One region of the Shewanella sp. NKUCC06_TVS genome, then DNA from elsewhere that is predicted to be linked to it. Evidence: predicted binding sites of a transcription regulator. Region 1 holds the regulator's gene; each other region holds the start of a gene.
What was found. Region 1 encodes sigma-54, which starts transcription at its own class of promoters, with help from an activator protein. Its sites were predicted from a motif close to GTTGGCACGNNNNTNGNNT; they were not measured.
Positions count from the first base shown of each region.

Region 2: the regulator sigma-54 is predicted to act here: its motif matches at 1,709-1,727, upstream of KO531_RS01185 (DUF3192 domain-containing protein).
Region 3: the regulator sigma-54 is predicted to act here: its motif matches at 1,315-1,333, upstream of KO531_RS12155 (YggN family protein).

Region 1 covers NZ_JAHKQX010000004.1:77,851-81,131, forward strand. The annotation lists gene lptB (LPS export ABC transporter ATP-binding protein) at 1-474, shown strand, start outside; gene KO531_RS05775 (RNA polymerase factor sigma-54) at 582-2,060, shown strand; gene hpf (ribosome hibernation promoting factor) at 2,089-2,376, shown strand; gene ptsN (PTS IIA-like nitrogen regulatory protein PtsN) at 2,379-2,822, shown strand; gene rapZ (RNase adapter RapZ) at 2,819-3,281, shown strand, end outside.
Region 2 covers NZ_JAHKQX010000001.1:302,509-305,789, reverse strand. The annotation lists gene KO531_RS01200 (DUF962 domain-containing protein) at 1-218, opposite strand, end outside; gene KO531_RS01195 (GNAT family N-acetyltransferase) at 211-849, opposite strand; gene KO531_RS01190 (DUF2789 domain-containing protein) at 999-1,232, shown strand; gene KO531_RS01185 (DUF3192 domain-containing protein) at 1,244-1,651, opposite strand; gene KO531_RS01180 (hypothetical protein) at 1,816-2,199, shown strand; gene KO531_RS01175 (Zn-ribbon-containing protein) at 2,199-2,972, shown strand; gene syd (SecY-interacting protein) at 3,068-3,281, opposite strand, start outside.
Region 3 covers NZ_JAHKQX010000009.1:178,163-181,443, reverse strand. The annotation lists gene KO531_RS12155 (YggN family protein) at 437-1,258, opposite strand; gene glsB (glutaminase B) at 1,442-2,356, opposite strand; gene KO531_RS12145 (YggL family protein) at 2,356-2,682, opposite strand; gene trmB (tRNA (guanosine(46)-N7)-methyltransferase TrmB) at 2,731-3,281, opposite strand, start outside.

The DNA of each region.
Region 1 (3,281 bases):
CAGGAAGCCAGTATCTTTCGTAAGCTAACTGTTCATGACAACATCATGGCCGTACTGCAAACTCGTAAAGAACTTAAAAACGAAGAACGAGAAGAAGAACTAGAACATCTGCTCGAAGAGTTTCATATCACCCACATCCGTGACAGCCAAGGCATGTCATTGTCGGGTGGCGAACGTCGTCGCGTCGAAATTGCGCGGGCTTTAGCCGCTAATCCTAAGTTCATTTTGCTCGATGAACCGTTTGCCGGCGTCGATCCTATTTCGGTTATCGACATCAAGAAGATTATCGAACAACTCAAAAGTCGCGGCCTTGGCGTACTGATCACAGACCATAATGTCCGCGAGACATTAGATGTATGTGAACATGCTTATATTGTGAGTCACGGAAACCTGATTGCCGAAGGAACTCCAGCAGAGATCTTAGACAATCAGCAAGTTAGGGCTGTGTACTTAGGTGAACAATTCAGGCTATAGTTACTCGAGCGAAGCCTATGGAGACAATTTATACCGCCATTGGGCTTCACTCAAAATGATAATAAGCGACCTCCTCCAACAATAATAACGTAGGGATCAGCGGTAACATGAAAGCGTCACTCCAGCTCAAACTGGGTCAACAGTTAACCATGACGCCACAATTACAACAGGCCATACGTCTGTTGCAACTGTCGTCATTAGAACTGCAGCAAGAGATCCAGCAAGCATTAGATTCTAATCCCCTTCTCGAGCTGGAAGAGGATCAATTCGACGCCACTAAAACCCCTGTAAACCAAACGCTATCCGATACGGACTTCAGTGAATCTAGCACTCTGCCACCAGAAAAAGACAGCTCCACCATAGACACGGCAGAGTCGCTAACCAAAGAATCCATGCCCGATGAGCTCCCCATGGACACCACATGGGATGAAGTGTTTACCGCCTCCCCAAACTCAGGCCCCGGCGGCAGTCGTGAAGACGATATGCCCTTCCAAGGCGAGACCAGTGAAGGTTTGTACGAACACTTAGAATGGCAAAAAAACCTCACGCCGTTTTCTGAAACCGATTTAGCCATTGCCACCGCCATTATTGATGCCATCGACGATCAGGGCTATCTCACCCAAAGCACTGAAGAAATTCTCGAAGCCATGGGCAATCCTGAAGTTGAGCTTGACGAAGTCGAAGCCGTACTCAAGCGCATTCAGCATTTTGATCCCATAGGCGTTGCCGCCCGCGATTTAAGTGAATGCCTGTTGATCCAACTGTCGCATTTCGCCGCTGATACTCCCAACCTAGAAAACGCCCGTATGCTGATCAAAGATCATTTAGATCTGATCGCCGCCCGTGATTTTAGGTTATTGATGCGTAAAACTAAATTAAAAGAAGATGAATTAAGGGATGGTATAGCACTTATCCAAACCCTCAATCCTCGCCCAGGTTTGTTGATCACGCCCAATAATGACGAATACGTTATCCCAGATGTGTCTGTGTCGAAGAAAAATGGCCGCTGGGTTGTTGAGCTTAATCCTGACTGCATGCCAAAAATCAATGTAAATCAACATTATGCTTCTATGGCACGCAGTACCAAAAACCAAGCCGATAGCCAATTTATTCGCGGCCATCTGCAAGAGGCTAAATGGTTTATTAAGAGCTTAGAAAGCCGTAACGATACTTTGCTTAAAGTTGCTAATTGCATAGTGCAATATCAGCAGGGTTTCTTTGAGTACGGTGAAGAAGCCATGAAGCCTATGGTGCTTAACGATATTGCCGAAGCGGTAGAAATGCATGAGTCCACCATCTCACGGGTCACAACTCAAAAATACATGCATACCCCTAAGGGACTTTTTGAACTAAAATACTTCTTCTCTAGCCACGTCGGTACTGACGATGGTGGTGAGTGCTCATCCACAGCAATCAGAGCCTTTATAAAGAAACTGGTGGCAGCGGAAAACCAGAAAAAACCATTAAGCGATAGTAAGATGGCTCAACTTCTGGCAGAACAAGGGATCAACGTAGCCCGCAGAACCATTGCGAAGTACCGAGAGGCTATGCTTATTCCACCTTCTAATCAGCGTAAAAGTTTATAACCTACAGTGGATATCGGAGGACGTTTCTATGCAAATAAACCTAAGTGGGCACCATATCGAAATTACCGAATCGTTACGTGCATATGTAGAAGAAAAGTTTTCAAAACTTGAACGCCATTTCGAACAGATCAATAATGTGCACGTTGTGCTCAATGTTGAGAAAATGCAGCAGATTGCCGAAGCGAGAATAAACCTCATAGGTGGTGAAGTTTTTGCGACTTCAGAGCATGCTGACATGTATGCCGCTATAGACGCCCTGATTGACAAGCTTGACCGTCAGGTTATTAAACACAAAGAGAAGTTAACAAAACACTAATAATGGAACTTTGTACCATACTGCGGCCGGAGTGCACTACCTGCGCCACTCCGGGCAGCAAGAAAAAGGTACTGGAACTCATCAGCGACTTAGTCGCTGCCCAGTACCCGACCCTCTCATCTCAAGAGATATTCGAAAGCCTAGTGGCGCGCGAAAAGATGGGGAGCACAGGTATAGGTAACGGCATCGCCATTCCACATGGTCGACTAGCCGATATAGATCAGCCCATTGCCATACTAATTAAGTGTGAAGAGCCGATAGCATTTGATGCTATCGATAAGCAACCTGTTGATATTTTATTTGCACTACTGGTGCCTGCAGACCAATGTCAGCAGCACTTAAGTACCTTGTCTTGCATGGCCGAAAAGCTGAGCGACAAGCAAATATTAAAGCAATTACGCAAGACGCATGATGAAACGGAACTCTATCAGGTAATCACTGGATGAAACTGGTCATAGTGTCGGGCCGCTCAGGCTCAGGCAAATCTGTCGCCCTTAGGGTACTCGAAGATCTCGGCTATTATTGTGTCGATAACCTTCCCTTGCCATTGATTGGCAGTTTGCTTGAGCAACTCAAAGGCAGTAACGATCTCGTCGCCATCAGTGTCGACGTGCGTAACATGCCTGAGCAGGATAAGGTCTTAGTAAAACAACTCGCTAGCCTACCTCCAGATACTGAGTTAACGAGCTTCTTCCTTAACTCCAGCGATAAAATTCTGCTTAAGCGTTACAGCGAAACCCGCCGTTTGCATCCTTTGTCGAAGAGCCGAGTCTCTTTGCAAGAAGCGATAAAGCTGGAGGGAAAACTGCTCGAGCCTATGTCAAAACTGGTCGATCACTACATAGATACGTCGAATCTGAATATCTATGATTTAAGCGACCAAGTCAGACAAATTCTCCTTGGTA
Region 2 (3,281 bases), on a different contig from region 1:
CGATTCTTCTCAAATACGAAGTGTCCCACCCATGCAAAACCATAACCAACAATAGGAATAAACCAACATAGCCACCAAGCTTGTGAAACCAAGGTAATACCAATCAGCAGCAGAACTAAACAACTGCCAACAAAGTGTAATTTCCGACAAGTCGGGTGCTGGTGTTGGGATAAATAGAAAGGATAAAAATCGGCGAAACGTTTATAAGAGTTAGTCATCTTGTTGAACCGAATAGAATAAAAGCTGGCCATGAATACTGCCAATACTCAGCTCGCCTATGGATACAAAGTTATGCTGAGTAAACAGTTGCAAGTGGTTCTCCTGAGCGATAAACACACCAATGCCATCCAAATCAGGCTGCTCATCACACCAACTCACCACAGCTTGCACTAACTTATGTCCAAGTCCTTTGTGCTGTTCATTTGGTGCAAGAGCAATAAACTGCAAAATACCGCAGTGCTTACTGGGTAAAAGCTCAATAATACTGGACTCTTTGTTCATTAGTGCTTGAGTCGATTGCCAACCTGTACCTAACAACATCTTTAAGCGCCAGTGCCAATAACGCCCTTCTCCTAAAGGCACTTCTTGAGTGACTACACAGGCTAACCCAAAGAGTCTTTCATGGTCGAATAAACCAATGAGGGCTTGTTTTTGTTGCCATAACGTATTGAGTTCTTCCCTGATTGCAGCGCGTAATTTTTGCTCATAAGCGGCTTTGTCTGAGGTAAAGAGTGAATCGACAAAAAAAGGATCATCATGGTAAGCGTTATAGAGAATAGAAGCGGCAATGCGTAAGTCTTCCGCGGTCAAATAGACTGCGCGGCAGTCCTCCAGAATTTCATTGTCCATCGTTAGCATTCCTTGACTTAGCTCACACTTTTTATGCGTAACTGTTAATCTACCAAGGAAACTAAAAAGTGCAAATTTTAATCATAGATTGCATTTTTCAATCAGGCGCTTACTCTAAACGAAGGCACTATACTGAAAAGGAAATAATGATGGATACAACTCCAGTAGACTTAAGCCACTTGTTTGAGCAACTCGGTTTAGACAGTAGCGACGAGGCCATAGCACAGTTTATTGCAACCCATGATATCGACCATCACATCCATTTAAGCCAAGCGCCCTTTTGGACCCCTGCCCAAAAGAGCTTTATCATTGAAGGTTTAGAAGCCGATGCCCTCTGGACTGAGCCCATTGAGCAATTAGACACTCAGCTACGTAAACGATAAGACTCGTTGGTTCAGATTTTACCGTAAGCCGTTTCACCCCAACCCACTAAGGCATTGTTGCTCAGCACGATAGGCGTGCATTCATCCTTAGTGGTTTTTCCATCGCCATTATTACGCTGGGTACGATAAAACAACACTAAGACTTCTTTATTGGCTTCACCTTGTTGAGCACTTTGTTGAATATAGGCTTCACTAAAATCAGCGGTGCCCATTAAGATCATCACTTGGTCTTTAGGCATGCCTAAGCTCAGTTTGGTTAAGTTAGTGCGATTTTTATCCTGCACTTTCTCCCAAGATTCGCTGCTATCCCAGCCCGATTCTCCATCACCGACATTGACCACGCAGCCGCTAAGACCTAAGCTTGCGAGCCCTAAAAAAGTGATGGCGATAAGTTTGTTATTCAATTTATGGTTCATCATGTGACATCCTGTGTAATTATTATTGAAGCTTAAAAAATGGTATTTCGGCTGGACAATAAGCAAAATAAATGCCACAAGACAACACACTGTTTTTAAATGAAAAAATTAATTATTATTTTAAAATTGGTTTAAACAATTCAACAAATTAAGGAATTTTGCTAATTATGAGTCCCCTTGACCAAGTATTAGCGGCCGCACGTTCGCTCGAAGCCTGCGGTAAAGTACCGAGCCTTGCCTTAATTAAAACCCGTTTAGGTAGTAGCCTACCTTTACCTATATTGATCCAAGGCTTACAGCAATTTAAATCTATGCCTAAGGCGGATCGCGAGCGTTTAGCTGAGTTGCAAACTATCAGCCCTACAACTGACACTCCCGCAACTAACGATACCTTAACCCTTGCAGTGCTCGCCGAGCGCCTGCAGATGCAACAGGCGTATTTTGAACGTCATGCTGAGCAGCAAAAAACAGAAATAATGCAATTAAAAAACGAACTGCTTGAACTTAAACAACGCATCAACTTATTAGAAATCCAAGGAAAAACAGCTTAATGTTTGTCACTGAACTGCGCTTCGAATGCTTCGCCGACACCACGATATCTGCCGCCGAGAAGGCAATTAATCAGCTCCTTGAAGCCTATCGAGCTAATGGTCAAATCTTAGGGCGAGAATTTGCGGTCGCCTTTAATGATGGTGAGTTTAGAGTGCGTTTATTGATGCCAGAGAAAAGCAGTTTAGCGCACAAATATCACAGCCCTTGGGTCAAAAAAGCCTTAGTAGAATTAACCGACGCTAAACTACTCGCGCCGCGGGAAAAGTTTATTGGTCAGGATATCAATTCTGAAGTAAGTAATACCGAAACACCCAGCTGGCAACTGCTATACACCAGTTTTGTGCATATGTGCTCGCCCCTACGCAGCGGCGACAATTTATTGCCCATTCCCCTGTACCGTTTACCCGCAACCTTTAATGGCGATCATAAGCGCATTATCCGTTGGCAGAGCGAATGGCAAGCCTGTGATGAGTTACAAATGGCGGCGGCCACCAAGGCAGAATTTGCCGCACTTGAGGAATTATCGAGTCCGGACAGTGATTTATTTCGTAGAGGTTGGGATTTGCGCGGTCGTATCGAATATCTCACTCAGATCCCGACCTATTACTACTTATATCGCGTTGGCGGCCAAGATTTAGCCACAGAAAAAACGCGACCTTGCCCACGTTGTGGCAGTCATGATTGGAAACTCGATGAACCTTTATTGGATATGTTCCATTTTCGCTGCGAGCCTTGCCGCATAGTGTCGAATCTGTCTTGGGATCATCAATAACATCTGTTTATCCCCTTGCAGAACTCAACCTAAAATAAGCCACGCTTAGGTTGAGTTAATACTTAGGTTGATAATAAAAATGTCGCTCACAGAAGTTAACGTTTACCGAAAAGGTTTTGCCACATACGTTTAAAACTGGCGAAAATACCAGGATGTTCTAATGCGGGCATAGGTAGTTCTTCATGTTTAACGGGTGGTGCTATCCGTGGCGATAATGCTTCAATAAACGCAGTCAAACTCGAGGACAATTGCTCAGATTGCACTTCACCAGGGATTTCAATCCATACGCTACCATCACTGTTATTGATG
Region 3 (3,281 bases), on a different contig from region 1:
TGTTTACGACAATGATATTAACTTTCGGTGAGCAGCTATGGTTAGCGTAATCATCGCTTAAAAATAACCATAGCATTGATATCTCGCATCAAAATGATATAACGCAGAGATTTAGACCGAAAAAGTACACTAAAGTAGGGGGTTATATCTGACTGATATGCCAGCTTTTAATTATATTTTAAGAGTATACCAAATATTCGTCTCTAGACTGTAACATTCCGAACTAAATCGCTGCAAGCCTAGCCTATAAGCCACATCAACTTAGCCATAAAGGTTGTCGCCACGATTAAACAGTAGCCAATAAAAAAGCCCCTAGTCGATTAATTGACTAGGGGCGTAGCATTCAAGTTTGACTCATGCACAAGGAGATAGAAGTTATTGCAGTTAAAAATAAGGGCGATTCGTAAGAGATATTTACAAGAACTATTTGCAAGAACTATTCACGCAGTTCCTTGGTTGAGTTTTGTGTCAACACATAAGGCGCTAGTTCTGGCACTTCTTGGCGCAATTGATTTTCAAGCACTAACAAATTTTCAAATCGGTCGCACAAACGGTCAGCCTTAGCTTCTAATCCCTTAGATTGGCTCTCCACTTGTTGCTCAATATCTTGGCCTAAATTGTCCATTTTTTTGGAGAAGGTATCCATCTTGGCTTCAAAATTTTCACCGCCACCAGACATGATTTGGCCACCTAAGTTCATCATAATTGCGCCAATTGAATTCTGGACAATTTGTTCCATTTCCTGCTCGAATTCATCGTTAAATGTACTTTGCATCGAGTCTTCAGTCGCCCATAAATAGAAGCTATCACCATTCTTGTAAGCCACTGAGTCAACACGTTTTTGAACGCCAGCCATCATTTCATCAAATTTTGCACCAGCGGCATCACCCATTAAAGGTGTTAAGGCCATACCAACCGCTTTGGAAGCAAGAGATACTGCCTCATTCACCAGTTCAATCACTTCTGGCACTTGAGTCGAAACTTCATCGGCATATTGAGTAACCAATTTTTTCTGCTTGTCGGTTAAGTTAACTTGCTTACCTTCCACAAATAACTTGTCAACTTCGATACGATACTTTTCTGTGCCCTTCTCGCTCATGACTAATTTTTTAGGCTCAACCATAACGTCATAATTTAAGGAGACTTCACAGCGCTCATCTATTTTTGGCTCTATTTGTGCTTGCGCCAGCTGTACGCTAGATGTTCCTAAAATCACGCCAGATAATGCAAATCCAGTTAATAACTTATTTAATTTCATTTTTGTTCGTCCTTTAATCTGAATAATTCGATAAACCTAAACTACTGAATAGCTTATAGCAGGAGACGTGCCAACATTATAAAAATTTGATTATGTTGATTTTTTTAAAGTTAGCACTAAAAGGTCATTAGCGAAATTCGCTAACATTTAGTCTGATAGTGCTAATAAAAACGTGAGGTAAAGCTAGAAAATAGAACGGCCGAGACGCTGACTTAGATGCTCAAGCATCGCAGTGCCCGCAAGTGAGTTGCCATTATTATCGAGTTCTGGCGACCATACACAAATCGACAGTTCTCCAGGGATCACGGCAATAATACCGCCGCCGACGCCACTTTTACCTGGCATACCAACACGATAAGCAAACTCACCCGCACCATCGTATAAGCCCGAGGTTGCCAACAGAGCGTTAAGTTGTCGAGTTTGCACTTGAGAGATAAGCTCAGTCCCTGTGATACTTTTGCCGCGATTAGCCAAATACAACATAGCCTTAGACAAGTCAGCACAATTCATCTTCAAGGCGCAATAATGAAAATAGGTGCGCAGCACAGTATCAACATCGCCTTGAAAATTACCAAAGGACTTCATCAAATAAGCGATAGCCGCATTGCGCGCACTATGCTGATATTCTGAATCTGCTACTTGTTTATCGAAACACACTTTATCGTTTTGGCTTAGTTGCCTGACTAACTCAAGCATTCTGTGTTTAGGAGCACCTAAACGACTCTGCAATAAGTCAGCAATCACTAACGCGCCAGCATTGATAAAGGGATTACGCGGCTTGCCACGTTCTAACTCGACTTGTACTAAAGAGTTGAATGAATGGCCCGAAGGTTCTTTGCCAACACGGCTCCAGATTTCGGCTTCTTCATATAAAGTTAACGCTAAGGTTAAGCTGAAAACTTTGGAGATACTTTGAATCGAAAACGGCTCAAGGTAATCGCCCGCACCTAAAGTTTCACCGTCAACAGTCGTGACGGCAATGCCTAATTTGCCAGCATCAACGCTGGCCAGTGCGGGGATATAATTTGCAACCTTTCCTTGGCCGAGCAAGGGTCGAACTTTCTCGACCACTTCCTCAAGTAATGCCAACTCGGGCATTAACCCCACCAAATGTCGTACAGTTCGCTAACTTCAACCTGAGACACTTTTTGGGTCGCCCAGAATGCCTTAACTGCAGCAATATCTTCTTCGGTACATTTACCAATCGTTTGGGTGGCGATAATGCCTTCCCATTCGATGTGGCCGCCGCCATGGAAACCTAATTTACGGGTTTCGATCACTTCATCGATGAATTTATCTACAGTTGCATCGATATCGGCTTCAGATACTGATGCATCAAAAGTCCAAGCCATATCGAAACCTAACTCTTGGAATTCATCAACGCGCATTTTCTTACGTAAACGACGGCTACGATTAGTTGCCATAGTGATTTTCCCTTTTGTGTTTAAAATTAGCTAAAATTGAGTTCGTGATTAAGCGATACGCTCAAACATCAGATCCCATACACCGTGACCCAGTCTATGGCCGCGGGCTTCAAACTTTGTCAATGGACGATGATCAGGACGCGGCACCACACTGCCGTCGGCCGACTGGTTTTGATAACCCGGTGCGGCTTGCATCACCTCTAACATATGCTCGCTGTATTCTTCCCAGTCAGTTGCCATATGGAACACACCGCCAATTTTTAGCTTGCGACGAATAAGTTCGGCAAATTCAGCTTGTACGATGCGGCGTTTATGGTGACGTTTTTTATGCCAAGGATCTGGGAAGAACAATTGCACTCGGGCTAATGAACCGTCAGCAATCGCATGTTCTAATACTTCCATGGCATCGTGATGATACACACGTAAATTAGTCACACCAGCAATGGCGGCATCACTGAGGCAAGAGCCTACACCCGGTTTATGTACTTCAATACCAATGAAATTTTGCTCTGGTGCATCTTTAGCCATTTGTACTAAAGAGGCGCCCATGCCAAAGCCAATTTCCAGCACAGTATCAGCTTCACGACCAAAAACGTCGC